4 regions of the Serratia sp. FDAARGOS_506 genome follow, and region 2 is predicted to be linked to each of the others. Evidence: predicted binding sites of a transcription regulator. Region 2 holds the regulator's gene; each other region holds the start of a gene.

Region 1 (7,768 bases), 190 kb from region 2:
CCATCATCAGGTTGTTGCGCATGCCGTCCAGGGCCGTGGTGCTCTTCACCAAATTGCTCCAGGCGCGGTCGATGTCTTCTTTGTCGGCGTTGCTGATGCACATTTGCATCAGGCGATATTGATCCACCAACAGCTGATCAACCGCCCGATCGATGTCCTGCTTGATCGAACGCGGCGAAAACAGCAGATCCGCCAATACGGCGCTGACGATCCCCAGCACGATCTCGCTGCAACGCTCGATGGCAAACTGCGGCGCTTCCAGCAGATGGGCCTCGCTGGTGGCGACCGTCACGATGATGATCAGCGCGGTATAACCGGCCAAGCCCCAGGCATAGGAGTTCTCGACTTTGATCAGCGAAGAGAGCCAGGTGCAGAAACCGGCCCAGATGCAGCACAGCAGCAGCATCACCACCGGCGCGCGGGCGGTGGTGATGATAATGATCAGGCCGACGAAGCAGCCGATAAAGGTGCCGATGATGCGCAGCCAGCCGCGGTGGCGGATGGCGCCGGAGAAGGGTTCACCGCCGGCGGCAAAGGCCGGGCCGGCGGCGACGATGGCGGCGGTCATCGCCGACCAGCGCGGGGTTTCCAGGTTGAGATGAAAACCGACGAACAGCGCAAACACAATCGCGAAGCTGAGTTTGAAGGCAAATCTCAGCCGGATAAAGGTTGGGCTGTTCATTAGCCGAACTCACGCAGCCGGTGCATCAGGCGCACAAAAGGCGAGCCGCTGTCGGCATTGCGATCGTTCTTGCCGACGATCACCACGGTGGCAGTGGTGCCGGCCGGGTACGGATGCTGTTGGTCCTTGGCGTCCAGCAGGATCTTCACCGGCACGCGCTGCGCCAGGCGCACCCACTCCAGGTTGCTGTCGATCGAGGCCAGCCCTTTGCTGTTGACCGTGCTGCTGCTGTTGTTCACCGCCGCCGCCACGCTGTCGACAGTGCCGTGCATGATGCGGTTGCTGCCGAGCGGGGTAATCTCCGCGCGATCGCCCTTATTCAGGCCGTTCAGCTTGGTTTCTTCCAGATACGCCAGGATGTAGAAGGAGTCTTTTTTCACCAGCGCCACCGCCACCGACCCGCGAGTGATGTACTCGCCGGCATGTACGTTGAGGTTAGTGATCCAGCCATCGGACGGGGCGCGCACCGTGGTGCGCTCCAGATCCAGCTGCGCCAGTTCGCGCGCCGCCACGGCCTTCGCCAGCTGGTGTTGCACGGTCTGCAGCGAGTTGTTCGACTGGTCGATTTCTTCCTGCGACATCGCCTGCACGCCCAACTTCACGCGGCGGCCGGCCTCGCGCCGTTTTTCCGCTGCCAGCGTTTGATAGTAGGCGACATCTGCACTGGCTTCCGCCAGCGCCTGCTCATAGCGCGGCCTGTCGACCACGAACAGCACCTGGCCTTTCTTCACCAGCTGGTTGTCCACCACCGGCACTTCGGTCAGCAGGCCGCTGACGTCCGGCGCGATCGCCACCACGTCGGCGGTGAATTTGGCGTCACGCGTCCACGGCGACTCGGTGTAGAACACCCAAGCCTTGAATACGGCGGCGATACCCAGCAACACAAGAATCAAAGTGATCGCGATTCGGGTTATTTTTATCGAAAAATTTTTCACAGCGACCTCAAACAAAAAGACACGAAATCAGATAAAACAAGCAGCAATACAGCGCGGTGTTAAACAGCGCCGGATGCCAGACAAAATCGTAAATCCCCGTTGGCTGCAGCAGGCGGCGCAGGAGAAAAAACAGCGCCAGCGACACCAGCAGCTCAAAAAACACCGGCGGAAACGACAGTCCGAAGATGACCATAACCGGAAGCAAACTCATCACTTTTTCCTTATTGTTCACTGCGCCGGGAAAAGACACATCTCGCCATTCACATTCTCTTTACATTCTAGCGTGCGCGCGCCACAAATCTTGACCGGACAGCTTGTCCAGGTCACGAACCCGAAAAAAGGTTAAACTTTGGGGCAGACATCCACGACAGGGATTGCGAGGGTGCCGGAGGAGCGGCAGGATTGCGGCGCCGCTCGCTCTCGCACGTTGGTAAGGTCTATTAACCCGACCACGTTATATTAGCCTGCTTACTATCAAGGCATCAACAATCTGTGATCTAAATCACTTTTAAGCCAGAGTGAATAATGGAAAGATTAAAACGGATGTCGGTATTCGCCAAAGTGGTTGAGTTCGGGTCGTTTACCGCGGCCGCGCGCCAACTCGACATGAGCGTTTCATCGATCAGCCAAACCGTCTCGAAACTGGAAAATGAGCTGCAGGTCAAGCTGTTGAACCGCAGCACGCGCAGCATCGGCCTGACCGAGGCCGGCAAAATCTACTATCAGGGCTGCCGGCGCATGCTGCAGGAAGTCAGTGAGGTGCATGAGCAGCTGTACGCGTTTAACAATACGCCCGCCGGCACGCTGCGTATCGGCAGCTCATCCACCATGGCGCAAAACGTGCTGGCGAACATGACCGCCGAAATGATGAAAGAGTACCCGGGCCTGACCGTCAACCTGGTGACCGGCATTCCGGCACCGGATCTGATCACCGACGGATTGGATCTGGTGATCCGTACCGGCGAGCTGCAGGACTCCAGCCTGTTCTCCCGCCGCCTGGGGCAAATGCCGATGGTGGTGTGCGCCGCCAAAAGCTACCTGAGCCAATACGGCACACCGCAGAAGCCAAGCGACATGGTCAACTTCTCCTGGCTGGAATACAGCGTGCGGCCCGACAGCGAATTTGAACTGATGTCGCCGGAGGGCATCACCACGCGCATTTCACCGCAGGGGCGCTTCGTGACCAACGACTCCTCCACCATGATCCGCTGGCTGAAAAACGGTGCCGGCATCGCCTACGCCCCGCTGATGTGGGTGATCGAAGAAATCAAACGCGGTGAGATCGAGATCCTGTTCAAAAGCTACCATTCGGCTCCACGACCGATCTACGCGCTCTATACCGAGAAGAACAAATTGCCGCTGAAGGTGCAGGTGTGCATCAACTATTTAACCGACTATTTCGAACGCGTAGCGGCGGTCTATCAGGGTTATCGCTGAGCGGCGCTCAAATAACGGTGCGCCAGCACGCCCAGCAGCATCAGCGCCAACATGCCGAGGCCCCACAGCAGCCAGACGGCGTAGCCCGCCCAGTTCAGCAGCAGAGGAAAATAGCTCGCCAGCCCGCTGCCCAGCTGTTTTAGCCACGGCAGCCAGGCGTCCAGCACCGCCTGCGGCACCAGACTCAACGCGCCGTTCACCGGCAGCGATGCGCCGCCGGCCGCTTCCGCCAACGCCGGGAGCCAGGTCAGTACGCCGGCTACGCCCCAGGCCAACAGCGTCCATAGCGCCATGGCTCCCAACAGCAGCGCTACCGTCCAACCGCCCCGGTTCACGGCACACCGCCGCCGCACTGTGGGCAAAAGCGGCTGCCCGGTGGCAGCGGCGCGGCGCACTGGCCGCAGGTGGCGCTCACCGCGACAAACGGCCGACCGCAGCGATGGCAATAACGCGCCCCAGGTTTATTCACCGCCTGACATTCCGGACACTGCGGCCCCTGTTTGCCATGCTGGTTATAGCGGTTGCCATGATGTCCGCCGCTGTGGCCCGCGCGCTGATGGCCGCCGTTAATCCCCCCTTGCCCCAACAATCTTTTCAGTAAGCCCATCCCGCCTCTCCTCTGTACTGTGACATTGACGTTGAATCTCACTGTAAACCCTGGAGTAAACTCCAGGGTAAAGTCCGGCGATGAGGATTTACGTTTCATTACATCGTAATAATGGCAACGCTTTGATGCCGTTAACAAAAGCATCATCGGCATTATCTCATGCCGCCGCGCTGCGTTATGCTGCGGGAACCTCTCCCTGCATCAGGAATAACCATGAAAAAAATCATACTGGACTGTGACCCTGGGCATGACGACGCCATCGCCCTGCTGCTGGCCTGGGGCAATCCGCAGATCGACCTGCTGGCGGTCACTACCGTGGTGGGTAACCAGACGCTGGACAAAGTGACGCGCAACGCGCTGGCAGTAGCGCGCATCGCCAATATCACCGGCGTGCCCTTCGCCGCCGGCTGCCCGCGCCCACTGGTACGTAATATCGAAGTGGCGCCCGACATTCACGGCGATTCCGGCCTCGATGGCCCGGTGCTGCCGGAACCCCACCTGCAGTTGGACTCGCGTCACGCAGTGGATCTGATCATCGAAACCGTGATGGCCCACCCGCCCGGCAGCATAACGCTGGTGCCGACCGGAGGCTTGACCAATATCGCCATGGCGGTGCGCAAAGAGCCGCGCATTGCCGAACGGGTCAAGGAAGTGGTGCTAATGGGCGGTGGCTATCATGTGGGCAACTGGAGCGCGGTAGCGGAGTTCAATATCAAAATCGACCCCGAGGCGGCGCATATCGTGTTTAACGAAAAATGGCCGCTGACCATGGTCGGCCTCGATCTTACCCATCAGGCGCTGGCTACGCCGGCAGTCTGCGAGCGCATCGCCGCTCTCGGCACCCGGCCGGCCGCCTTCGTCGGCGAACTGCTGGCATTCTTTGGCCGTATGTACCAACAGGCTCAGGGTTTCAGCGCCCCGCCGGTGCACGATCCTTGCGCGGTGGCTTACGTGATCGATCCGAGCGTGATGACGGTGCGCAAAGCGCCGGTGGATATCGAGCTCACCGGCACCTTGACGCTGGGTATGACGGTCGCGGACTTTCGCGCGCCGCCGCCGCCGGATTGCCACACCCAGGTCGCGGTCAAGTTGGATCAGGATAAATTCTGGGATCTGGTGGTGGATGCGCTGGAACGAATTGGCGAGGTGGAGTGAGGTTCAGGAGCATTGATAAAGCCGCCCGGTTTGGCATCGCCGGGCCGGCCATACATTTCCCTCGCGTATAACAACACGCCTCTCACCGGCGGCCCCACAAAATATTCCCATTTCCTCCCCGCCTCATTACAATGTTAGGAATATTCTTATAATAAAAATATTTTTTCTCTAGGGCCAAATTAACTCCATGAAATTTATCATTAATAAGAGAATCAGGTATCACGAGGATAATTCCAGCATAGACACGCTGGACGACTCGGCAGAACCGATTATTCTGACGGCTACGCTCAACCGGCTATTGGCGCTGTTCGTCAAAAACAACAATCAGGTACTTTCCAGAGAACACGTGTTGGCGAAAGTTTGGGAAGAACACGGGCAGGTCGCCTCCGACAATAACCTGAATAACTCGATGTCGGTACTACGCAAAATTCTGGCTGCGCTCGGTGAAGAAGATATTCTGGTCACGCTGCCCCGACAAGGTTTCTCATTCACTGCAAAAGAAATCAATACAATAGATGATCAAACGATCATTAATGAGCAAGCAAGTAGCTTCCAGGCCGCCGCCGCCCCATCTTCTCATCCTCGACTCAAGGCAGCGCTGTTGCTGCTAACGCTATTGCTCAGCGGATGGCTGGCATTTCTGTTGCTGACCTATAAAAATAGCGCCGGTATCTCTCCGGATGACTCTTTGGAACTTGGCACGATTGACCACTGCCAGGTCTACATCATGTCTCCCCACCATAAAATTTCCCGTAATCAGCTGAGTCTTGAAAAAGTGGCGAGCAAAGCCCGACAGTTCGGTCTGGACTGCCACATAGACGCCAAACTCTACTATTACGACGTTGGCCTGCTTACCCGAGGGAACGGTGGCAAAGTTCAGACTCGTTTTATCGCTTACTGTCCGCTGACACCTGGCACCGGCAAGATCTTCCGCTGCGAAAATTATTATGAAAATGAAACGATTTAACGCTATTCCGATCAAGGCCTACGTTGCCATCTTACTTGTGCTCTGCATCGCTATTGTATTGCTGTCTATGCAAATGCGCCGCGGAAATACGCCAGGTGCCTGCGCAACCGTACTGCAAACGTTCATCACCGTCGCTCAACGGCCTACGCATGGGGTGATCCTGGTGAACACCGTCCCCTCCGTTCCAGGAAAAATGAAAATGTTGTTTAGCGGCAAGATGCAAGAGGGAGAAAAATCGTATACCGTCTCCAGAGAACTGCTTATGCAATATGATTACAACGATGCGTATTATCCTATGACGGTGGAACAAAGCATCACCAGGGCCAGAGATACCCTTTCACAAACTCAGCTGGATAAGCTTTTTCCACGAGAAGGGCAATACCTGCATATCAAGATCGACCGCCTTGACGAAAACACTTACGCTTTTTCAGACAATCATTCCCCTATGTTCGTCTGCACCACAAATTAAAGCCATGACGATTTGATAAGGAGAGGCGTTTTATCCTCTTCCTTATCAAAATATTCAGGGAAAAAATGAATTAATTTCTACGCCCATTCCTGGGTTGTAGTTCAGCACCCGAGTTTTTACAGGGTGAAAGCACATCCACCGGGCAATAGGCCAGCATCATTCTCTGTCCTTCGACTCTGCCATAGTAATAGACATTCGCGCTCTGACTGCAATCAAAACCGGCCTGAGAAATCGCTTTGCCTATCTCACCCAGGTCCGCACTCTCATTCTTGATAATGTAAATCTCACAGTGTTTATAAAAACCTTTTCGAGCAATGTTCATCGTTGCCGACGGTTGTTGGCCCATCCTACCCATAAAGAGGAAGATTTCCATCAACAGCAACGCCAACAGAATAAAAATCGTCAAGGCACACACAACGATACCCATGCCTTTATTATCACCTCTAAACCCACCTTTACGCCATCCGAATCGTTGTACAGGATCACTTGCACTCTCATCATCAGAATTCACAGGAGCGTTCTCTTCCCTGATGCTGTCGGCAGAAAATTTAAACCCCTGCCTTGGATAGGTAATTAAAATATCGTCTTCCCCCAATTTGGCAAACGAACGTCTCAAACTGGAGGCATAGGTATTTAGGTTATTGTTTGACGCTTTAAGACCGTACTCTTCCCAAACATCACTCAACAGTTTTTCCCGGTGAACAATCTCCCCATTGTTACGAACAAAAATGGACAGCAGACGGCGGGTTGGATTTTGCAGCAAAGCCTTGCTACCGTCATCATTTACCCGCTCAAGCGTGCCCTCCCCCTCATTATAAACAATGGTTTCATTTATTATAAATTTCATACTTCAGTCCATTTAACCTACCTGTCCGATGTCAATATTGCTGCCTTCGAAGTTTTTTTTCAATTCATCAAACCACTATAACATCAGATTAATCCCAATAAATGCTAGAGCAAGGTTAATTTAACCTAATAAGAGTCACCCCATTCACTTTTACATTCGGGTAATGGAATAACAAACAGAATAAAAACCTATGAATAACTAATTATCTTTATATAAATCCTAAGTTTTAATAAAAACCATTGTTAATGTTTCGATAATGAGTTTTCCCGGGTAAATTGGAGTCACTGCCAAAGCACGGGAAAACGGCTTTGCCAGAAAACTGACATCCATGGCGAAAATATGAAAACGCGAAAATCAGCAACAAGCAGGAACATCCCCTCTTAGCGCTGAAAGTTACTTATTATCGCCAATCGGAAAATATCTAAAGACACTTATCCTTTTAAGGAACGTAAGGGATTTATATGAAACTGAACAAAATTATGATGGCAGCGGTATTGGCTTTCGGCGCGACCTCCATGATGGTGAACGCTGCACCTACAGATCAGGGCCACGGCACTGTGACTTTTAAGGGTTCCATTATCGAAGCGCCTTGCTCCATTACCCCGGAAACCGTGGACCAGACCGTCAATCTGGGCCAGGTATCCAATGTTACCCTGAAAGATGGCGGCC
Region 2 (7,768 bases):
ACGCCAGTCAACGGTCGCGCCGGACTGTTTGGCGAAGCTGTTTTCCGCCTGCGCCACCTTGGCCGGTTCCGCTGAAGTCTGGTACGCCACGGTCACGTCCACCGCGTAGGCGCTGGCTGCGCTGAGCGACAGCGCCAACAGCGCCGCGTTGCGTAAGGAAAAGAGTTTGCCCGCCATGTTCCGCTCCGTTGATAAAAATCTGTTCAGTTGCTGACAGTTTTATCTGAGCGATGGCGAGCGATAAAAGAATAAAAAAGTCTTCTTTATTACAGTGAGTAATATAAACGCGGGTTACAGCGCGATACTTCCGCGCAGGAACACATGAGCATAGCCGCCGAGCAGGGTGCGATCCCCTTGCAGTTCGCAGAACAATTCACCGCCGCGCGCCGAGATCTGTTGCGCATGCAGCCGATGACGGCCGAGACGCGCCGACCAGTAAGGCATCAGCGTGCAGTGCGCGGAGCCGGTGACCGGATCTTCACCGCCGTCGAGCGTGAAATAGCGCGAAACGAAGTCCACGGTGTCACCCGGCGCGGTAACGATCACCGCACGCCCGGCCAACGCGATCAGCGCCGGGATGTCCGGCCGCAGCGCGCGCACCTGCGCCTCGTTTTCCAGCACCACCAGCAGCGCTTTCGCCTGCCACACCTCCTGCGGCTGCACGCCCAACAGCGCCGCAAGGCCCGCCGGTTCAGCCACCTTCTGCGGCGGCCGGGCGGGGAAGTCGAGCACCAGTCGTTCCCCATCCTGCGCATCGCGCTTAACAAACAGCTCGCCACCGGCCGAACGGAAACGGATATCCTGCAGTGCCGGATTGACCGCACTGAACATCACATGTGCCGCCGCCAGGGTGCCGTGGCCGCAAAGATCGACCTCGCGTTCCGGGGTAAACCAGCGGATGGCGGTCATATCGCCGTCATCCCAGACAAAGCTGGTTTCCGGCAGGCCGATCTCGTTGGCGATCGCCTGCAGCCGCTCCGCCGGCAGCGGCTGCGTCAGCAGGCAAACCCCGGCCGGGTTGCCGCGCAGCCCTTCGCCGGTAAAGGCAACCACGTGATAATAATTTTCCGCCATCGTTCGCTCCTTAATGCCAGATCAGTAACACGCAGGCTGCGGTCAACAACCCCATGGAAACGTTGAAGATAACCCAGGCCTTTTTGCTGCGCAGCAGGCGGCCGATCACGGTGCCGAACGCCAGCCAGATAATGCCGGCGACGATGTTGACCACCAAAATGCCCAGCGCGATCGCCGCAATGGAACCGTTGTACTTATCGCCCGCCAGGCTGAAACTCGCCACCGCCCCCAGCGCCATCAGCCAGGCTTTCGGGTTGAGGAACTGCAGCAGCCACCCCTGATATAACCGCACCGGCTGCGGCGGCGCCACGTCGGTTTCCAGTTTCTCATAGGCAGCGGTGGCGACTTTCCATGCCAGCCACAGCAGGTACAGACTGCCGAGGATTTTCAGGATCAGGTGCAGCGACGGGTAGACCAGGATCAGGCTGCCGACGCCAAAGGCCACCAGCAGCAAAATGCTTTGCATGCCAAGCATGATGCCGACCATCAACCACAGCGATCGCATAAAGCCGAAGTTAGCGCCAGAGGTGGTCAACAGCAGGTTATTGGGGCCGGGGGTAATGGCGGCGACCCACAGGAAGCCTAACATCGAAAGGAATAAACTCGGTTCCATGGCACGGGTGCTCCTCACCCAAGGCGCTTTTTTGCAGTATCATTGTTAATTCTTGGTATTGAAGCTAACAGTGCGCTAGGGATCTCACAATAGCCGCCCACAACATTTTTATTCAGCCTATGCCTAACACCTTTCGCCCTCTGACCGGGGCCAGTAACCCGCACCTGCAAACGCTGTTGCCGCGGCTGGTGCGCCGCCGCGTATTATTGAAGCCGCATTGGCAACGGCTGGAATTGCCCGACGGCGATTTCGTCGATCTCGCCTGGAGCGAAGATCCGGCGCAGGCGCGCGACAAACCGCGCGCGGTGCTGTTCCACGGCCTGGAAGGCAGCTTCTACAGCCCCTACGCGCATGGCTTGCTCAACGCCTGGCGCGAGCGCGGCTGGCTCGGCGTGGTGATGCACTTTCGCGGCTGCAGCGGCGTACCCAACCGCAAGCAGCGCATCTACCACTCCGGTGAAACCGAAGATGCGCGCTTCTTCCTGCGCTGGCTGCGCGACAGCTACGGCGAGGTGCCGACCGCAGCGGTAGGCGTTTCGCTTGGCGGCAATATGCTGGCCTGCTATCTGGCGCAGCAAGGCGCCGACAGCCTGCTGCAGGCGGCGGTGGTGGTCTCGGCGCCTCTGATGCTGGAGCCCTGCGCCTACCGCATGGAGAAAGGTTTCTCCCGCGTTTATCAGCGCTACCTGTTGGGGCAGCTGAAACAAAACGCCACCCGCAAACTGTTACACTACCCGGACACTCTGCCGCTCAAGCTGTCACAGTTGAACGGGTTGCGCCGTATCCGCGAATTCGACGACGCCATCACCTCGCGCATTCACGGCTTCAGCGACGCTATCGACTATTATCGCCGCTGCAGCGCCCTGCCGCTGTTGCCGGCTATCCAGACGCCGCTGCTGATCATCCATGCGAAGGACGATCCCTTCATGACCCATGAGGTGATCCCCGACATCGCCGGCCTGCCGCGCAATATCGAATATCAGCTGACCGAGTTCGGCGGCCACGTCGGCTTCGTCGGCGGCACGCTGAAAAAACCGCACATGTGGCTGGAGCATCGCATTCCGGCCTGGCTTTCCCCTTATCTGGACATTCCGACGTGATCATTCCCTGGCAAGAACTGGCAACCGACACCCTGAACAGCCTGATCGAATCCTTTGTACTGCGCGAAGGCACCGACTATGGCGAACACGAACGCTCGCTGGAACAAAAGGTGGAGGACGTGCGCCGCCAGCTGAAAAACGGCGAAGTGGTGCTGGTGTGGTCAGAACTGCACGAGAGCGTCAACATCATGCCGCGCGGCCAGTTCCGCGCCGGGCAGGAAGAAATTTAGTGGCGTTCGGTTCTATGACTGACGAAAAAAATCAGGTAACAATGGGGCATTGCAAACCAGCGCGCGCCATTTTTACCCAGAGATAGAGAGCGTCAACAAGAGCCACAATAATCCCCGACGCCGGCGCATTCAACACGGAGTGACAACCATCATGTCTGCCAAACATCCCGTTATCGCGGTGACCGGTTCCAGCGGCGCCGGCACCACCACCACCAGCGTGGCGTTCCGTAAGATCTTCCAACAGCTCAACATCCGCGCCGCCGAGCTGGAGGGCGACAGTTTCCATCGCTACACCCGGCCGGAAATGGACGCGGCGATCCGCAAGGCACGCGATCTGGGCAGACACATCAGTTATTTCGGCCCCGAGGCCAACGACTTCGGCCTGCTGCAGCAGAGCTTTATCGACTATGGCAAGAACGGCACCGGGCGCTCGCGCAAGTATCTGCACACTTACGACGAAGCAGTGCCCTACAATCAGGTACCGGGTACCTTCACCCCGTGGGAGCCGCTGCCGGCGCCGACCGACGTGCTGTTCTACGAGGGGCTGCACGGCGGCGTTGTCACCGATCACCATGACGTGGCCAAACATGTCGATCTGCTGGTCGGCGTGGTGCCGATCGTCAACCTGGAGTGGATCCAGAAATTGATCCGCGATACCGGCGAGCGCGGCCACTCTCGCGAAGCGGTGATGGATTCGGTGGTGCGTTCGATGGAAGATTACATCAACTACATCACGCCGCAGTTCTCGCGCACCCACATCAACTTCCAGCGCGTGCCGACGGTGGACACCTCCAACCCGTTCGCCGCCAAGGCGATTCCCTCACTGGACGAAAGCTTCGTGGTGATCCACTTCCGCGGGCTGGATCAGATAGACTTCCCCTATTTGCTGGCGATGCTGCAGGGCTCGTTTATCTCGCACATCAATACGTTAGTGGTGCCGGGTGGCAAGATGGGGCTGGCGATGGAGCTGATCATGGCGCCGCTGGTGCAGCGGTTGCTGGAAGGCAAGAAGATCGAATAAATGCGTTGAGCGCGGCGCCAGGCCGCGCTCCGTCTCGATTACGCCGGTTGACGGATCTCGAAGCTGTGGGTCACTGTAGCGGCCTTGTTGAGCATCAGCGCCACCGAGCAATATTTCTCCGCTGACAGGTTCACCGCGCGCTCGACGATCTTGTCGGTCAGATCCTGGCCGGTAACGATGAAGTGCAGGTTGATATGGGTGAACAACCGTGGAGCTTCTTCACGGCGCTCGGAGGTCAGCTTCACCTCGCAGTCGCGCACGTCGTTGCGCCCTTTTTGCAGGATGGACACCACGTCGATCGCGCTGCAGCCGCCCACCGACATCAGCACCATCTCCATCGGGCTGGGCGCTTTATCGCCGGCGTTGCCGTCCATCAACACCTGATGGCCGGAGGCCGATTCACCCAAAAACGTTAACCCTTCCACCCATTTAACTCTTGCCTGCATTCTGGTCACTCCGGTTGATTTCTTAAAATCAGAGTACGCTTTCGCATAGAAACAGGCAACGTAACCTGATGCTAATCATGCTGAAGCGAGACAACACGAGACACCCGCCTTACTCTGTGCTACAAACAGAGCCGCAATAAATCTTTCCGGGACACTGAATTTCAGGGAAACGCCCAGAGAAAGGCTCCTTTACCGGTATGTTAACAGAATGTAGCTTGCAGCGCTTACGGCAAGTTAATATGCTAGAGCGACAGCGTATTTTTATGACACGCCTCAAAACTTGCCGGTAGCCCTCGCTCATGACTGCGGCTACAGGCGGGTTTTACAGGGAACTCTGACCCCTGTGACACAAGGCAGCGATAACAACAGAGGATAACAGCGAATGGTTCTCGGCAAACCGCAAACAGACCCTACTCTCGAATGGTTCCTGTCTCATTGCCATATCCACAAATATCCATCGAAGAGTACGCTGATTCACCAAGGTGAAAAGGCCGAAACGCTTTACTACATCGTGAAAGGCTCCGTTGCGGTGCTGATCAAGGATGAAGAAGGTAAAGAGATGATCCTGTCCTACCTTAACCAGGGGGATTTCATCGGCGAGCTCGGATTGTTCGAAGAAGGCCAGGAGCGCAGCGCCTGGGTTCGCGCGAAAACCGCCTGTGAAGTGGCCGAAATTTCCTACAAGAAATTCCGCCAGCTTATCCAGGTGAACCCGGACATCCTGATGCGTCTGTCCGCACAGATGGCAAGCCGCCTGCAGGTCACATCCGAAAAAGTGGGCAACCTCGCCTTCCTGGACGTTACCGGCCGCATCGCGCAAACCCTGCTGAATCTGGCGAAGCAACCCGACGCCATGACTCACCCGGACGGCATGCAGATCAAGATCACCCGTCAGGAGATCGGCCAGATCGTCGGCTGCTCGCGTGAAACCGTTGGCCGTATTCTGAAAATGCTGGAAGATCAAAACCTGATTTCCGCCCACGGCAAAACCATTGTCGTCTACGGCACCCGTTAATCCCTGAAGAAACGGCGCAATCTGCGCCGTTTTTTTGCCTGCTCTCTGCCATGTGGCGCCGCCTGATCTACCACCCGGAAATCAACTACGCACTGCGACAAACGCTGGTGTTGTGCCTGCCGGTGCTGTTCGGCCTGCTGATAGGCCAGCTGCAGCTCGGCCTGATGTTCTCCCTCGTGCCCGCCTGCTGCAATATCGCCGGTCTGGACACGCCGCATAAACGCTTCTTTAAACGGCTGATCGTCGGCGGTTCGCTGTTCGCCTTCAGCAGCGTTCTGCTGCAACAGGCTCTGCTGTGGCACGTGCCGCTGCCGGCGCTGATGCTGGGCCTGGCGCTGCTGCTCGGCGTCACCGGCGAAATCAGCCCGCTGCACGCCCGGCTGTTGCCGGCGGCGCTGGTAGCCGCCATATTCGCCCTCAGCACGGCCGGCACGGTGCCTATCTGGCAGGCGCCGCTGCTGTACGCGATCGGCACCGCCTGGTACGGCTTATTCACCTGGTTCTGGTTCAAGCTGTGGAAAGAGCAACCGATGCGCGAGACGCTAAGCCAGCTCTATCTGGAATTGGCGGACTACTTCGAAGCCAAATACTCACTGCTGACCCAGCACACCGATCCGCAAACCGCGCTGCCGCCGCTGCTGGTGCGCCAGCAAAAGGTGATGGATCTGATCAGCCTGTTGTACCAACAGCTTAATTTCCTGCCGCACGCCAACAACCTCGAGCAAAAGCGCCTGCAGCGCGCCTTTCAGGTGGCGATGGACCTGCAGGAGCACATCACCGTCAGCCTCCATCTGCCGGAAGAGGTACAAAAACTGGTGGAACAGAGCCAGGCCGAAGCGATCATTCGCCGCAATGCTCAGGTGATCGCCGGCCGGCTGCGCGTGGTGGCGCACGATATTCTCTATCATCAACATTCGAAGCGCTTCTCCATGGCCCACGAGCTGGCGGCGCTGGAAAAAATGGCGGCGCAGCATCCCGATAACCCGGTCGGCCAGTTTTGTTATTACCACTTCAGCCGCATCGCCCGCCTGCTGCGCACCCAGCATCCGCTGTACCGCCGCGACCTGATGCCCGGCCAGCACCGCCTGCCGTTTTGGCCGGCGCTGGTCAGCTACCTGTCGTTCAAATCCACCGCCCTGCGCAACGCCGCGCGGCTGGGCGTCACGCTGGCGGTCGGCAGCAGCCTGGGGGCGGTATTCAACCTGCCGAAACCTTACTGGATCCTGCTCACCATCATGCTGGTGAGCCAAAACGGGTATAACGCCACCCGGGTGCGTATTCAGCACCGTGCGCTGGGCACGATTGCCGGGCTATTGCTGGCGGCCGGGCTGCTGCAGCTGCAGTTGCCGGAAGGAGAAACGTTGAGCATCATGCTGGTGATCACGCTGTTGGCCTACCTGGTTTCGCGCAAGAACTACGGGCTGTCGGTGATTGGCTTTACGGTCACGGCGGTTTACACCCTGCAGCTGCTGGCGCTGAACGGCTCGCATTTTCTGGTACCGCGCCTGATCGATACGCTGATCGGCTGCGTGCTGGCGTTCGGCGGCACCATTTGGCTGTGGCCGCAGTGGCAAAGCGGGCTGCTGCGCAAGAATGCCCATCAGGCGCTGGAGAACGATCAAGCCGCGCTGCGGCTGATGCTGAAGCAACCGGAACCGGACGCGACCGCGTTGGCCTATACCCGCATGCAGGTCAACCAGGCGCACAACGCACTGTTCACCTCGCTCAATCAGGCGATGCAGGAACCGGGGTTCGCCTCAAACTATCTGGCGGACATGCGGCTGTGGGTCACGCATAGCCAGTTCATCGTCGAACACCTGAACGCCATGACCATTCTGGCGCGCGAGCACTACATGCTGACGCCGAAGCTGGCGGAAGAGTATCTGCAAACCTGTGAAATCGCGCTGCAAAGCTGCCAACAGCGGCTGGAATACGACGGCCCGAGCAGCGGCAACAGCGGCATCATGCAGCCGCCGGATCTGCATCCGGAAATGCCCGTCACCGAGATGGAGCGCCATCTGCGGCGCATTTTGTCGCACCTAAGCGTGATGCACACCATTTCCTCGCTGGCCTGGCGCCAGCGCCCGCACCACGGCATCTGGCTGAAGCGCAAACTGCGCGATCAATAAGGGCGCGGCTTGCCGTGCCCCGTTAGATGCCGCATGGGCTTCAGACGTTGATCACATCCTGCACCGCCAGCTCGAACAGCGCCATGCCGGCCTCGATATCCTGCAGCTCGACCACCAGCGACGGCGCGAAACGGATCACG
Region 3 (7,768 bases), 790 kb from region 2:
GCCACTTCTCTGAGCACAAAAAAGATCACCACAGCCGTCGTGGTCTGCTGCGTATGGTTTCTCAGCGTCGTAAGCTGCTGGACTACCTGAAGCGTAAAGATGTAGCACGTTACACCAGCCTGATCGAGCGTCTGGGTCTGCGTCGCTAATCTAGCAAGTTTCAGTGGAAAGGGGCCTATTTTGGCCCCTTTCTTCTAGGAAGCATAAGCAAATCAGGTTAATGTATTACTGATGTTTCCAAACAGGTTCTTCCGTTACAGAGGTTCGCGCGGCTAATGAGAGGCTTTATCTCCCGCCTGAGATAAGGATTGTCATTAGTCGCGAGGATGTAGTGAGAAGGCAAATCGAGTCACAGGCGTGTCGAGTCGTCAATGCGATTGCGCGCCGCTAATCAAGGATATAATTTTGCTGACACCGATCATTCGCAAATTCCAGTATGGCCAGCATACCGTCACCATCGAAACCGGTATGATGGCGCGTCAGGCCACCGCCGCCGTTATGGTGAGCATGGATGACACCGCCGTATTCGTTACCGTCGTTGGCCAGAAAAAAGCCAAGCCGGGCCAGAGTTTCTTCCCGCTGACCGTTAACTACCAAGAGCGTACCTACGCCGCCGGCCGTATCCCGGGCAGCTTCTTCCGTCGCGAAGGCCGTCCGAGCGAAGGCGAGACGCTGACTTCCCGTCTGATCGACCGTCCGATCCGTCCACTGTTCCCGGACAGCTTCCTGAACGAAGTTCAGGTGATCGCGACCGTGGTTTCCGTTAACCCGCAGGTGAACCCGGACATCGTTGCGATGATCGGCGCTTCCGCAGCCCTGAGCCTGTCCGGTATTCCGTTCAACGGCCCAATCGGCGCAGCGCGCGTAGGTTACATCAACGACCAGTACGTGCTGAACCCGACGACTGACGAACTGAAAGAAAGCCGTCTGGATCTGGTGGTTGCCGGTACCGCGGGTGCGGTGCTGATGGTTGAATCCGAAGCGGACGTGCTGAGCGAAGACCAGATGCTGGGCGCCGTGGTATTCGGCCACGACCAGCAGCAAGTGGTTATCGAAAACATCAATGCGCTGGTTGCTGAAGCCGGCAAACCGAAGTGGGATTGGCAGGCGCCTGCGGTCAACGAAGCGCTGCACGCGCGCGTGGCTGAACTGGCCGAAGCTCGCCTGGGCGACGCTTACCACATCACCGAGAAACAAGAGCGTTACGCTCAGGTAGACGCGATCAAAGACAGCGTTGTTGAAACCCTGCTGGCGCAGGACGAGACTCTGGATGCCTCTGAAATTCAAGACATCCTGGGCAACGTTGAGAAAAACGTCGTGCGCAGCCGCGTACTGCGTGGCGAGCCGCGTATCGACGGCCGTGAAAAAGACATGATCCGTGGCCTGGACGTGCGCACCGGCGTACTGCCGCGTACCCACGGTTCCGCGCTGTTCACCCGTGGTGAAACTCAGGCGCTGGTTACCGCGACCCTGGGCACCGCGCGCGATGCGCAGAACCTGGACGAGCTGATGGGCGAGAAGACCGACAGCTTCCTGTTCCACTACAACTTCCCTCCATACTCCGTGGGCGAAACCGGCATGGTCGGTTCACCTAAGCGTCGTGAAATCGGTCACGGTCGCCTGGCAAAACGCGGCGTATTGGCTATGATGCCTAAACCGGAAGATTTCCCGTACACGGTGCGTGTGGTTTCTGAAATCACCGAATCCAACGGTTCTTCTTCGATGGCCTCCGTGTGCGGCGCATCTCTGGCGCTGATGGACGCCGGTGTGCCAATCAAAGCCGCCGTTGCGGGTATCGCGATGGGCCTGGTGAAAGAAGCCGATAACTTTGTCGTTCTGTCTGACATTCTGGGTGACGAAGATCACCTGGGCGACATGGACTTCAAAGTGGCCGGTAGCCGCGACGGTATCACCGCGCTGCAGATGGACATCAAAATCGAAGGCATCACCCGCGAAATCATGCAGGTGGCTCTGAACCAGGCCAAGGGCGCGCGTCTGCACATCCTGGGCGTGATGGAACAGGCTATCAGCACCCCGCGCGGCGATATCTCCGAATTCGCACCGCGTATTCATACTATCCGCATCAACCCGGATAAGATTAAAGACGTGATCGGTAAGGGCGGTTCCGTTATCCGCGCGCTGACCGAAGAGACTGGCACTACCATCGAAATCGAAGATGATGGTACAGTTAAAATCGCTGCGACCGACGGTGAGAAGGCGAAATTCGCTATCCGTCGTATCGAAGAGATCACGGCAGAGATCGAAGTGGGCCGTATCTACCAGGGTAAAGTGACCCGTATCGTTGATTTCGGCGCGTTCGTCGCCATCGGCGGTGGTAAAGAAGGTCTGGTACACATTTCTCAGATCGCCGACAAGCGCGTCGAGAAAGTGACCGACTATCTGCAGATGGGTCAGGAAGTGCCGGTTAAGGTACTGGAAGTTGACCGTCAGGGCCGCGTGCGTCTGAGCATCAAAGAAGCGATGGCGCCGGAAGCGGGTTCACCTGCGCCTGAAGCAGAATAACTGTATAGATAGTTTTACAGCTCCCCGCCATGGGGTTGGGAGCTGTTCGTATCGCGCGGGTAGGATGCCCGCGTATTAGCAAACGGAGGACAGGACGTTCATCCAATGTTTGTCTTCGGGAGTGGGAAATGAAGCCTTTCTTGCGCTGGTGTTACGTTGCGACAGCACTCATGCTGGCAGGATGCAGCAACCATGATTGGCGTAAAGACGAAGTTTTGGCAATCCCGTTGCAGCCAACGTTGCAGCAGGAAGTGATCCTGGCGCGCATGGAACAAATTCTTGCCAGCCGGGCACTGACGGACGACGAACGCGCACAGCTTTTATATGAGCGCGGTGTGCTGTATGATAGCCTCGGGTTACGTGCATTAGCGCGCAATGATTTCTCGCAGGCGCTGGCGATACGTCCCGACATGCCGGAAGTTTTCAACTACCTGGGCATTTACTTAACGCAGGCAGGCAATTTTGATGCTGCCTATGAAGCGTTTGATTCTGTACTAGAGCTTGATCCAACTTACAATTACGCGCGTTTAAACCGGGGCATCGCACTGTATTATGGCGGCCGCTTCCCGTTGGCGCAGGATGATCTGCAGGCGTTTTATCAAGACGACCCAAACGATCCCTTCCGTTCGTTATGGCTGTATCTGGTGGAGCGAGAAATCGATCCCAAGAAGGCCGAGGTAGCGCTTCAGCAGCGCTATGACAAAGCGGACAGAGGGCAATGGGGATGGAATATTGTCGAATTCTACCTGGGCAAGATCAGCGAAAAAACGCTGATGGAACGCCTCAAGGCAGATGCAACGGATAACACTTCGCTCGCTGAGCATCTCAGTGAAACTGACTTCTATTTGGGTAAACACTACCTGAGTCTGGGGGACAAGGACACCGCTTCGGCGCTGTTCAAACTGACGGTGTCTAACAACGTTCACAACTTCGTTGAGCACCGCTATGCATTGTTGGAATTGGCGCTTTTGGGCCAAGAGCAAGACGACCTATCGGAATCGGACCAGCAATAGCTGACGAACACCTCTACCCAATAGATTTTAAGTTGCGGCAAGGCGGCAATCGAACGAATCCCTGGGAGCTTAGTTCACTAAGTGACGAGGGTGAGGGAGAGCAGCCAACGCAGCGGCAGCTTGAAAGATGAAGGGTAATCAGCCTGATGAACATTGGTTTTACACCAAAGTTATCGCCTTCACGGGCGAGGGCTTTTTTGTTCGTTTTATAATCTAATTTGAGCCGGTTCACACTTTTCAATGAAAATGACTGAAAATTTTCTCGACGAGTTATGTAGACTGGCTGCCATTATTAATGAGGCACGTGTACATGACGACTGAGTTTGAAACCTCTTTTGCTGATCTGGGGCTGTCTGCTCCAATCATTTCCGCCCTGAACGATCTGGGCTATGAAAAACCATCTCCGATCCAGGCTGAGTGTATTCCTCACCTGTTGAACGGCCGCGACGTGCTGGGTATGGCACAGACCGGTAGTGGTAAAACTGCAGCGTTCTCGCTGCCGCTGCTGCACAACCTGCAGGCAGACCTGAAAGCACCTCAGATCCTGGTGCTGGCACCGACCCGCGAACTGGCGGTTCAGGTTGCTGAAGCGATGACCGATTTCTCCAAACACATGAACGGCGTCAACGTGGTAGCCCTGTACGGCGGCCAGCGTTACGACGTGCAGCTGCGCGCTCTGCGCCAGGGCCCGCAAATCGTTGTGGGTACCCCAGGCCGCCTGCTGGACCACCTGAAGCGCGGCACCCTGAACCTCTCTAACCTGAGCGGTCTGGTGTTGGATGAAGCCGACGAAATGCTGCGCATGGGCTTTATCGAAGACGTAGAAACCATCATGGCTGAGATCCCGGCTGAACATCAGACCGCGCTGTTCTCCGCCACCATGCCGGAAGCGATCCGTCGCATCACCCGCCGCTTCATGAAAGAGCCGCAGGAAGTGCGCATCCAATCCAGCGTGACCACCCGTCCGGACATCAGCCAGAGCTACTGGTCGGTGTACGGCATGCGTAAAAACGAAGCGCTGGTGCGTTTCCTGGAAGCGGAAGACTTTGACGCGGCGATCATCTTCGTGCGTACCAAGAACGCGACCCTGGAAGTGGCCGAAGCGCTGGAGCGCAGCGGTTACAGCAGCGCCGCGCTGAACGGCGACATGAACCAGGCGTTGCGTGAGCAGACCCTGGAGCGCCTGAAAGACGGTCGTCTGGATATCCTGATCGCCACCGACGTTGCGGCCCGTGGCCTGGACGTTGAGCGCATCAGCCTGGTTGTCAACTACGACATCCCGATGGACTCCGAGTCTTACGTTCACCGTATCGGCCGTACCGGTCGTGCGGGCCGCGCCGGCCGCGCGCTGCTGTTCGTGGAAAACCGCGAACGCCGCCTGCTGCGCAACATTGAACGCACCATGAAGCTGACCATCCCTGAAGTGGAACTGCCGAACGCAGAACTGCTGGGCGAGCGTCGTCTGGCCAAGTTTGCCGCAAAAGTTCAGCAGCAGCTGGAAAGCAGCGATCTGGATCTGTACCGCGCACTGCTGACCAAACTGCAGCCGGAAGAAGAGCTGGATATGGAAACCCTGGCTGCAGCGCTGCTGAAAATGGCACAGGGCGAACGTCCGCTGATCCTGCCGCCGGATCCGGTCTTCAAGCCGCGTCAGCGCCGCGAGTTCAACGACCGTGACGATCGTCGTGGCGACCGTCGCGACAGCCGCGATAGCCGTGACGGCGATCGTCCGCGTCGCGAACGTCGTGACGTTGGCGAAATGCAGCTGTACCGCATCGAAGTGGGCCGTGACGATGGCGTAGAAGTGCGTCACATCGTTGGCGCTATCGCTAACGAAGGCGACATCAGCAGCCGTTACATCGGTAACATCAAGCTGTTCGCGTCCCACTCCACCATCGAGCTGCCAAAAGGCATGCCGGGCGAGATCCTGAATCACTTCACTCGCACCCGCATCCTGAACAAGCCGATGAACATGCAACTGCTGGGCGATGCGCAGCCGTTCGAACGTCGCGAGCGTCGTGACGGTGGCAACGGCGGCGAGCGTCGTGGCAACGGTCGTCCGTTCAACGGCGAACGTCGCGAAGGCGGCCCACGTCGTTCCTTCGGCGAACGTCGTGAAGGCGGCAACGGCGGCGAGCGTCGTGGCGGTAACTACAACCGCGACGGCAAACCGGCCCCACGTCGTGATGACGGCGCACCGGCAGCACCACGTCGTCGTTTCGGCGACGCGTAATCGCTGATTTGCCGTTCGCGGTGAAGCGCTCTGAAAAACCAGCCTGCGGGCTGGTTTTTTTATGCCTGAAAGTTGCCGTCAAACGTCCCTGAATGGCGTATCATTCATAAGGTTTTTTCTTACGGATGATATGCACGGGAGATGCCATGAGTTGGCAGCAGTTCAAATCTCAATACCTGGTGCGCTTTTGGGCGCCGCTGCCGGCGGTGGTCGCCGCCGGGATCCTTTCTACCTACTACTTCGGCATGACCGGCACCTTCTGGGCGGTGACCGGTGAGTTCACCCGCTGGGGCGGCCATGTGCTGCAGTGGTTCGGCCTGCACCCCGAGCAGTGGGGCTATTTCAAGGTTATCGGCCTGCAGGGCACGCCGCTGGAGCGCATCGACGGGCGCATGATCATCGGCATGTTTGCCGGCTGCATCGCCGCCGCGCTGTGGGCCAACAACATCAAGCTGCGCCAGCCGCAGCACCGCATTCGCATCGTGCAGGCGCTGCTGGGCGGCATCATCGCCGGCTTCGGTGCGCGCCTGGCGATGGGCTGCAACCTGGCGGCGTTCTTCACCGGCATTCCGCAGTTTTCGCTGCACGCCTGGTTCTTCGCGCTGGCGACCGCCGCGGGTTCGTACTTCGGCGCCAAATTCACGCTGCTGCCGATGTTCCGCATCCCGGTCAAATTACAAAAGGTGAAGGCTGCCGCGCCGCTGACGCAGAACCCTGAGCAGGCGCGCCGCCGCTTCCGGTTGGGCATGGCGGTCTTCGGCCTGGCGGTGGCCTGGTCGCTGTGGACGCTGTTCGATGCGCCGAAGCTTGGCATCGCCATGCTGTTCGGCATCGGCTTCGGTCTGCTGATCGAGCGCGCACAAATCTGCTTTACCTCGGCGTTCCGCGATCTGTGGATCACCGGCCGCACCCACATGGCGAAAGCCATCATCATCGGCATGGCGGTGAGTGCCATCGGTATTTTCAGCTATGTGCAGCTCGGCGTGGCGCCGAAGATCATGTGGGCCGGCCCGAATGCGGTGCTGGGCGGCTTGCTGTTCGGCTTCGGCATCGTGCTGGCCGGCGGTTGCGAGACCGGCTGGATGTACCGCGCGGTGGAAGGGCAGGTGCACTACTGGTGGGTTGGGCTGGGCAACATCATCGGCGCCACGCTGTTGGCCTATTACTGGGACGATCTGGCGCCGGCGCTGGCGACTGACTACGACAAGATCAACCTGCTCGACACCTTCGGCCCGATCGGTGGCCTGCTGGTGACCTACCTGCTGCTGGCGCTGGCCTTTGCCGCCATGCTGTGGTGGGAGAAACGCTTTTTCCGCGCCCGGCCTGAGGCGCAGGTGGTGAATTTGAGGAGCATGCCATGAAAGAGACCGCGATAGTGCCGGACTACCGGCTGGACATGCTGGGCGAGCCTTGCCCGTACCCGGCGGTGGCGACGCTGGAGGCGATGCCGCAGCTGAAGCCGGGGGAAATTCTGGAGGTGATCAGCGATTGCCCACAGTCGATCAACAACATTCCGCTCGACGCGCGCAACCATGGCTACAAGGTGCTGGATATCCAACAGGATGGGCCGACCATCCGCTATCTGATCCAGCGTTAACGCCGAGGCGGTGGGGTTCCCACCGCCTTTTCGCGTTTTATCCCTTCACGACGTCGCCTTTCACTCCGGCGACAATCTCGAACGAACGCAGCCGCGCCTGATGATCGAAGATCTGGCCGTTGACCATGATCTCGTCGGCATCGGTTTCACGCCGCAGCGTTTGCAGCCCGTGGCGCACGGTTTTTTCATCGCCGACGATCGACATCCGCAGCGCCTGCTCGACGCCGTATTGCTCACCGGCGGTCCACAGCGCGTGGATGTTCTCCACCGGCGGCGGCAGCGGGCCAGGCGAACCGCGGCGCAGATTGATGAACTGTTGCTGCATCGAGCTGAACAGGAAGCGCGCATCGTTATCGCTGTCGGCGGCGATCACGTTGACGCACACCATGGCGTGCGGCAGCG
Region 4 (7,768 bases), 1.8 Mb from region 2:
GCGTGCGGCCACAGTTTGCGGGTCTGCTCATTGTCTTTCAGCGTGAAGGTCAGGATGACGCCGTTGTCATCTTCATCGTGCGCTGTCAGGCTCCAGGGCTGGTTGCGGGCAAAACCGTGAGACGGTTGCGCTACCGGGCCGAACCACGGCCAGCAGATCGGCACGCCGCCGCGGATGGCCTTGCCTTTGGCGAATGGGGTGTTATTGCTGAGCCAAATCACCGGCTGCTCACCGCTTGGCTGCCAGGCCAGCAAATGGGCGCCTTGCAGCGCGACGGCCGCACGCACTTTAGGGTGCGAGACCACAACCACGCCCAGCTCATCGAGTTGACGCTGGCTGATGTAAGGCGAAATCTGTTCGGAAACGGGCAGGGTGAAAATTTTCTCGTTCATTTCATGACCTATTGTTTGCCGGAGATACAAATAAAAAAGGGCGACAAAAATGTCGCCCTCATTATCAGCTTAACATCATGCCATTACTTGGAGATGTGAGCGATCAGGTCCAGAACCTTGTTGGAATAACCGGTTTCGTTGTCGTACCAGGAAACCAGTTTCACGAAGTTGTCGTTCAGTGCGATACCGGCTTTGGCATCGAACACGGAAGTCAGCACTTCGCCGTTGAAATCGGTGGAAACCACGTCGTCTTCAACGTAGCCCAGAACGCCTTTCATAGAACCTTCAGCGGCGTCTTTGATGGCTTTCTTGATTTCTTCGTAGGTAGCCGCTTTTTCCAGACGCACGGTCAGGTCAACAACGGATACGTTAGGAGTCGGTACGCGGAACGCCATACCGGTCAGTTTGCCTTTCAGCTCTGGCAGAACCACGCCAACCGCTTTCGCTGCGCCGGTAGAAGAAGGGATGATGTTCTGGGATGCGCCGCGGCCGCCGCGCCAGTCTTTGTGAGACGGGCCATCAACGGTTTTTTGAGTTGCGGTGGTCGCGTGAACGGTGGTCATCAGGCCTTCTACGATACCGAAGTTGTCGTTGATGACTTTAGCCAGTGGTGCCAGGCAGTTGGTGGTGCAAGAGGCGTTGGAAACGATGTCCTGGCCGGCATATTTGTCAAAGTTAGCGCCGCGAACGAACATTGGGGTCGCATCTTTGGATGGGCCAGTCAGAACCACTTTTTTAGCGCCAGCGGTGATGTGTTTACGCGCGGTTTCGTCGGTCAGGAAGATACCGGTCGCTTCAGCAACCACGTCAACACCCACTTCGTTCCACTTCAGGTTAGCCGGGTCTTTCTCTGCGGTAACACGGATGGTTTTGCCGTTAACAACCAGGTGGCCGTCTTTAACTTCTACCGTACCGTTGAAACGGCCGTGAGTAGAGTCATACTTCAGCATGTAGGCCATGTACTCTGCGTCCAACAGGTCGTTGATTGCAACGATCTCGATGTCAGAACGCTCTTGAGCAGCACGGAAAACAATGCGACCGATACGGCCAAAACCGTTGATACCTACTTTGATAGTCATATATTCCACCAGCTATTTGTTAGTGAATAAAAGGTTGGTTGTAAAATTACAAAAACCTTACCCAGCGTCAAGCGGAATCGTGTCAATTCTTGCGGCAAGTCAAACCGGAAGGGTGGTTTTGCACGCTTATTGCACAGTCCATTTGCGCTCGGCCTCATCCGTTATATGGGGACAAGCCGCCAAGTATAAAGTCAGCATACGCAAGATGTGTGATCGCTATCACATATCATCGTGACGTGGCCTTTATGGGCTACAGTTTAGGCCAAAAACCCCTGCAGTGGTGTTAATTTTTTGTTATTATTAATCATTGTTTTCGTTGACATTATCCATATTCAGAGATAAGCACAAATGGCTAAAGAGACAACCCCCGGTCATCCGGTCACGGAACTGAATGAAATCCAACGTTATGTGACACAACAGCGTGGCACCGAAGCGCCGTTCAGCGGCAAATTGCTGCACAACAAGCGCGAGGGCGTGTACCATTGTCTGTGCTGTAACCAGCCGCTGTTCTATTCCGAAACCAAGTATGATTCTGGCTGCGGCTGGCCGAGCTTTTATGAGCCGGTTTCCGCCGATGCAATCCGTTATCTCGATGATAATTCACATAATATGCATCGTGTTGAAATCCGCTGCGGCCACTGTGATGCGCACCTGGGGCACGTTTTCCCCGATGGCCCGCAACCGACCGGCGACCGCTATTGTGTCAACTCCGCCTCACTGAGTTTCACCGATGGCGAAAATGGCGACCAAACGGCCGGTTAAGTGGTAATTTAACCGACAAAATCGATTCAGCTAATTATTCATCCGTAAGCGAGAAGGGCTCTGATGGACGTGAAAGATCTGATTGCGGCGATGACGCCCGAGATATACCAGCGCCTGGTGCAGGCGGTTGAGCTGGGCAAATGGCCGGACGGCGTGGCGCTGACGCCGGAGCAGAAAGAAAACAGCCTGCAGGCAGTGATGCTGTGGCAGTCGATGAACAACGTCGATCCGCAGCATATGAGCATCGGCACCGACGGGCAGATCGTGATGAAGAGCAAGCAAGAGCTGAAGCAGCAGTTCGTCGCCGAGCCGTTGGTGAAACTCAAGCCGCAGTAAGGCTGCCTTAAAGCGGGGCGATATCGCCATCGCCCCCTCGATTTACCGTTTCTCGCCCTTAATCCCTAGCGATTCTGCCAGCTGCTGCGCCAGCCGGTTGTTGTCGTCCGCGCCGTATTCCCAGAACATCGCACCGCCCAATCCCTGGCTTTTGATGTACTCGGCTTTGATGGCCACCGAACGCGGGTTCTCGTAGGAGATGGCGAACAGGGGTTTGCCTTCGGCGGATTGCAGCGTCAGGTAAGGTACCTTGGCGTCGTCATCCCAGTGTTCGTGAAAACGATGCTGCGGATCGTTGAGCAATTTGCTGACGATATCGTGGTATTTGAAGTAGGTGTCTTTGCCGAGATCCAGCCCCAGCGCGTTGAACTGGGCGATTTCGCGCGCACTGAAATAAGGCTGCGTCACCGGATGTTTGGCGGCGTCCGGCTTGTCCCAGTCGATGCCCGCCTCGGTCGCCCGCTTCGGCACCCGACCGTAGAAACCGATGCCCAGATTCATTTGCGCCGGTTTCAGTCCGGCAGCCAGATAATTCTTTACCACGAAATCGGCGCTGTAACGGTCGGCGGCCGCCACGGTTGGCCAACGCTTTGAATCGTACAGGTTGGCATTGAAATACTGCGTGCCGTAAGCCATGTCGTAGGTCATCAGATTGATGTAGTCGAGGTAAGGGGCAATGCTTTTCACATCGACCCATTCCTGCGGGCTTTTGACGTTGGCCCCGACGGCGATAGTTAACAGCTTGCCTTTACCCAGCGCCTGGTGAAGCTCTTTCAGCAGCAGGGTGAAGTTGTCGCGGTCTGCCGGTTGGCTTTCCACCAGCCCCCAGGCGCCGTTCACCGGATATTCCCAGTCCAGATCGATGCCATCCAGTTGATACTGTGCGATCACCTGCAGCGCGGAGCGGATGAATATCGCCCGGTTTTCCGCAGTTGCCGCAGCGGCGGAGAAGCCCTGTGCGCCCCAGCCGCCGACCGACAGAAGCACTTTCAGCTCGGGGTTCTGCTTGCGCAGCGTCGGCAGCCGTTCCAGATCGGCCATTACCTTCGGCGACAGGTAGATCTGGTGGCGGCGAGCGGGGTCTTTCAGCGCCGCATTGATTTCGTCTTTCTCGTCGTTGTAGATCAGGCCAAAAGAATAGTTGAGGTGGGTGATTTGCGTGACGTCCAGCTTGTCGATGTCGCCACCGGGACCGGCGGTGACGTCGCCGCCGCCGTTGAAGTAACCGACGGAGAGATACGCCGCCTGGGCCGTGCTTGCGCCGGCCATAGCCAACTGCACCGCCGCCAGCAAAGGCAGCAGTTTTCGGGTTATTTTCATGTCTGTCTCCTTGGGCCGGCAAGGCCGACCGCACCGCCAGAGGCGGTTACAATAAAGCCGGGCTCAGCGGGCCCCGGATGCGTATAACCGGTTGACGCCAAAAGCGTCGCAGCCATAACAGCAAAAGCGCCTGTCGGTCACAAGCCGTTGGGGAAGAAGAAGGGCGGTATTGTGAGCGGCGTCGATATTTTCGCCGCCGCGCAGAGAGGGCGCCGGTGGCACCCGAGAGGATTTAGTTGGCGAGAAATTGTGACAGGGTAACCAGTTGTGCGCCTGCGCGCGCCATGCCCTGCAGCGCCCGCTCGCTGTCGTCCGGCTGCAGATTAACGCCGCGGCAGCCGTCGACGATCACTTGCGTTGGATAGCCGGCAGCCAGCGCATCCAGCACGCTGAACTTCACGCAGTAGTCGGTCGCCAGGCCCATGATTGCCAGCCGCTGGACGCCTTGTGATTGCAGCCAGTTGTGCAGCTCGGTCTGAGCCCGGTGGCCGTTATCGAAAAACGCGCTGTAGCTGTCGATATCCGTATCCTGGCCTTTGCGAAAGACGGCATTGATGTGTTGCCGTTGCAGCTGAGGGTGAAAATCGGCGCCGTGGCTCTCTTGCACGCAGTGCACCGGCCACCACACCTGCGGTAGACCTTCCAGCTCGCCGAGGGTACCGACCTGCGTATGGGAGTTCACCGCAAAGCTGCGATGATTGGCGGGGTGCCAGTCCTGGCTGGCGACTACCGGCTCGCCCCGCGCCAGACTGGCGGCGATCGCCTGATTGGCGACCGGGATGACGGCGTCGCCTGCCGTGACCGCCAGCGCGCCGCCGGGGCAGAAATCATTTTGCAGATCGATCAACAACAGGGCCGTTTTCATCGCTACTCCAGAGGTCAGTAGGTTAACCGTTGATACTCAGTTCACCGCGCAGGTCCTGCTGCATCAGGGCGCGGATTTGTTCCGGCGTCAGCGGCTGGCTCAACAGATAGTGCAATTTGGTCAGGGCGGCTTCCACCGTCATGTCGAAACCGCTGATCACCCCGGCGTGCGCCAGCGCGTTGCCGGTGGCGTAGCCTTCCATATTGACGCGCCCGGAGATACATTGCGTCAGGTTGACCACCACGATGCCGCGTTCGGAGGCCGCACGCAACTCGTCGATCAACTCGGCCTTTTGCGGTGCGTTGCCGACGCCGTAGGAGCGTAGAATCAGCGCTTTGACCGGCTGCAGCAGGAAATTACGCACTACCGCGCCGGAAATGCCCGGGTAGATGGTGACTACGCCGATCGGCTGTGGCGTGATGTCGTGCACCCGCAGTGCGCCGTTGCAAGCCGGGCTGTCGATGCCGTGCTGGCGACGAATGTGAATACCGGCTTCCAGCAGCGGCGGCAGATTCGGAGAGGCGAAAGCGTCGAAGCCGTCGGCGTGCGCTTTGGTGGTGCGGTTGCCGCGGAACAGCTTGTTGTTGAAGAACAGGCTGACTTCGTTCACCGGATGGTTGGCCGCCAAATACAGCGCGTTGAGCAGGTTAGTCTGGCCATCGGAACGCAGCTCCGCCAGCGGAATTTGCGAGCCGGTGACGATCACCGGTTTAGCCAGGTTTTCCAGCATGAAGGAGAGCGCCGACGCGGTGAACGCCATAGTGTCGGTGCCGTGCAGGATTACGAAGCCGTCGTAGCGATCGTAGTTCTGCTTGATGTCGTCGGCGATGTGCTGCCAGTCTTCCGGCGTCATGTCCGAAGAGTCGATCAGTGGTGCGTATTCATGAATGGTGAAATCGGGCATCTCCGGGCGATGGAATTCAGGCATCAGCGCCAGCTGGCGCTGCAGGTGACCGGAAACCGGGATGTAGCCGTGATCGGAGCGCTGCATGCCGATGGTGCCGCCGGTGTAGGCGACGTAAATGGATTTCTTTTGCATGGTCATGATTTTAACAAAGATAAGATGGGCTGAATTATAGGGGTATGGCGGCAGAAAAAAAGCCCGGCGGAGGCCGGGCTGCAGAATTATTTGTTAGCGGACTTCTCCGCAGGTGAGGCAGATCGCATAACGGTTCTGCGGATCGTTCAGGTTATTGAACAAGCCCGGCTGTTCTTTCACCGCATTGGCGACCGAGACCAGTGGAGCGGGCAACATGGCCTGAATCGCCGCCGGCAGCAGGGCGTGAATGGAAACGCCGAACTGGCTGAGCACCATATCGCTCAGGCTTGGGGTATCGACGAACCAGTCGAGCTGCCACTGCTGCAGCTTGGCCAGCTCGGCGGCTTTCTTCACCGCGTCGTCGAAATCGCCCAACTGATCGACCAGGCCGTTAGCCTTGGCGTCACTGCCGAGCCAGACGTGGCCTTGGGCGATTTGATCGACCTGTTGCGGGGTCATCTTGCGTGATTTGGCGACCAACTCGAGGAAGTTCTTATACCCGTTTTCGATGTTCAACTGCATCATCTGCGAGAACTCCTGCGGCAACGCCTTGGTGACCGCAATGTCGGCCAGCGGTGAGGTCGCCACGCCGTCGGTGTGCACGCCCAGCGTATCCAGGGTTTTCTCATAGGTGTTGATTATGCCGAAAATGCCGATGGAACCGGTCAGGGTGCTCGGGCTGGCGATGATGTAGTCGGCCGGCGTCGAAACCCAGTAGCCGCCTGATGCGGCCATGCCGCCCATCGACACGACCACCGGTTTGCCGGCGGCGCGCACGGCGGCCAGTTCGGAGCGGATCACTTCGGACGCGCTGACGCTGCCGCCCGGGCTGTTGACGCGGAACACCACGGCCTTGATGGCCGGATCCAGACGTGCCTGACGCAGCTCGGCGGCGGTGGTATCGCCACCGACGTTGCCCGGCGTCTGCGGGCCGTCCATGATGGCGCCGTTGGCGAACACCACGGCGATCTTGCCGCCTTGGTTGGCATCGGGCTTCGGTTGGTAGTCGTAGATGCTGGTGGCGTTGAAATCGTTCGCCTGCTTATCCCAGCCGAAGGCCTTGACCAGCTGATTCTCGATCGCGGTGCGCGACGCCAGCTCATCTACCAGCTTATTGTCCAGCGCATAGCGGGCGGTGTCGCCACCGGCCGCCTGCAGGCCGCTCAGCACGCCGGCGGCGCCCGGGAACAGCTGCTGCGGCGTCAGCTGACGGTTGGCCGCCACGGTCTCCAGATAGTTCTGCCACAGACCGCCGATCCAGCGGCTGTCCGCTTCGCGCGCCGCTGGGGACATATCATCGCGGATCAGCGGCTCGACCGCCGATTTATAGGTGCCGACACGGAAGATATTGGTAGTGACCTTAAGCATGTCCAACAACGATTTGTAGTAAAGATTGTTGGTGGCGAAACCGTGCAGATCGACCGCGCCCTGAGGCGACAGGTAGATTTTGTTGGCGTAGCTGGCCAGGAAATATTGCGTCTGATTGTAGCTGTCGCCGATGGCGAAGATTGGCTTGCCGCTGTCGCGGAATTCGCGCAGCGCCTTGCCGATATAACGCAGCGACGGCTGATCGGCACCGGCGAAGTCATTCAGCTGCAACACCATGCCGGTAATGTTTTTGTCGTCTTTGGCTTTGCGGATGCTGTCCACCACGTCGAACAGCGAGTTTTCCTGCAGGCGGCTGCTGGAGGCACCCAACAGCTCGCGGCCCCATTGCCGTACCCGGTTGTTTACCGAAGGCTGATCGACCACCACGCCGCTTAAGTCGACCAGCAGCGCGCCGCGTGCCGGGGCCGTCGAGGTGGAGGAACTTTGGAAGGACAGATAGATGCCGACCCCAACCAGGATCAGCAATACCAGGAACAGGTTAAGGATCAGTTCCCTGATAAAATTCAGCAGACGCCATGTCCACCGGAAAATGCCGGCAATAATTTGCCACAATGTGCGCATGTGCTCTCCAACAAGAGTCGAGAAT

What was found. Region 2 encodes CRP, which controls carbon source genes, mostly activating them, when cyclic AMP is high. Its sites were predicted from a motif close to ATGTGANNNNNNTCACAT; they were not measured.
Region 1: a site for CRP is predicted at 2,108-2,125, ahead of aaeR (HTH-type transcriptional activator AaeR). Genes of this name have one in related genera too.
Region 3: a site for CRP is predicted at 3,753-3,770, ahead of yrbN (protein YrbN). Genes of this name have one in related genera too.
Region 4: a site for CRP is predicted at 1,679-1,696, ahead of msrB (peptide-methionine (R)-S-oxide reductase MsrB). Genes of this name have one in related genera too.

The regions. Positions count from the first base shown of each region.
Region 1 is NZ_CP033831.1:952,980-960,747, forward strand. It holds gene aaeB (p-hydroxybenzoic acid efflux pump subunit AaeB) at 1-682, opposite strand, end outside; gene aaeA (p-hydroxybenzoic acid efflux pump subunit AaeA) at 682-1,617, opposite strand; gene aaeX (p-hydroxybenzoic acid efflux pump operon protein AaeX) at 1,625-1,828, opposite strand; gene aaeR (HTH-type transcriptional activator AaeR) at 2,143-3,054, shown strand; gene EGY12_RS04815 (hypothetical protein) at 3,045-3,389, opposite strand; gene EGY12_RS04820 (zinc ribbon domain-containing protein) at 3,386-3,661, opposite strand; gene EGY12_RS04825 (nucleoside hydrolase) at 3,875-4,816, shown strand; gene EGY12_RS04830 (winged helix-turn-helix domain-containing protein) at 5,004-5,783, shown strand; gene EGY12_RS04835 (hypothetical protein) at 5,764-6,252, shown strand; gene EGY12_RS04840 (winged helix-turn-helix domain-containing protein) at 6,323-7,099, opposite strand; gene EGY12_RS04845 (fimbrial protein) at 7,561-7,768, shown strand, end outside.
Region 2 is NZ_CP033831.1:1,142,573-1,150,340, forward strand. It holds gene tauA (taurine ABC transporter substrate-binding protein) at 1-177, opposite strand, end outside; gene EGY12_RS05765 (PhzF family phenazine biosynthesis protein) at 292-1,074, opposite strand; gene EGY12_RS05770 (LysE family translocator) at 1,085-1,687, opposite strand; gene EGY12_RS05775 (hydrolase) at 1,807-2,787, shown strand; gene EGY12_RS05780 (YheU family protein) at 2,784-3,017, shown strand; gene EGY12_RS05785 (phosphoribulokinase) at 3,169-4,038, shown strand; gene EGY12_RS05790 (OsmC family protein) at 4,077-4,484, opposite strand; gene crp (cAMP-activated global transcriptional regulator CRP) at 4,867-5,499, shown strand; gene EGY12_RS05800 (YccS/YhfK family putative transporter) at 5,550-7,628, shown strand; gene EGY12_RS05805 (aspartate aminotransferase family protein) at 7,669-7,768, opposite strand, start outside.
Region 3 is NZ_CP033831.1:1,931,371-1,939,138, forward strand. It holds gene rpsO (30S ribosomal protein S15) at 1-149, shown strand, start outside; gene pnp (polyribonucleotide nucleotidyltransferase) at 406-2,523, shown strand; gene nlpI (lipoprotein NlpI) at 2,652-3,536, shown strand; gene yrbN (protein YrbN) at 3,783-3,857, shown strand; gene EGY12_RS09375 (DEAD/DEAH family ATP-dependent RNA helicase) at 3,847-5,769, shown strand; gene yedE (selenium metabolism membrane protein YedE/FdhT) at 5,916-7,130, shown strand; gene yedF (sulfurtransferase-like selenium metabolism protein YedF) at 7,127-7,366, shown strand; gene EGY12_RS09390 (luciferase-like monooxygenase) at 7,404-7,768, opposite strand, start outside.
Region 4 is NZ_CP033831.1:4,165,113-4,172,880, reverse strand. It holds gene EGY12_RS20170 (D-hexose-6-phosphate mutarotase) at 1-392, opposite strand, end outside; gene gapA (glyceraldehyde-3-phosphate dehydrogenase) at 476-1,471, opposite strand; gene msrB (peptide-methionine (R)-S-oxide reductase MsrB) at 1,820-2,233, shown strand; gene EGY12_RS20155 (YeaC family protein) at 2,297-2,569, shown strand; gene EGY12_RS20150 (glycoside hydrolase family 18 protein) at 2,612-3,889, opposite strand; gene pncA (bifunctional nicotinamidase/pyrazinamidase) at 4,122-4,754, opposite strand; gene ansA (asparaginase) at 4,777-5,793, opposite strand; gene sppA (signal peptide peptidase SppA) at 5,887-7,743, opposite strand.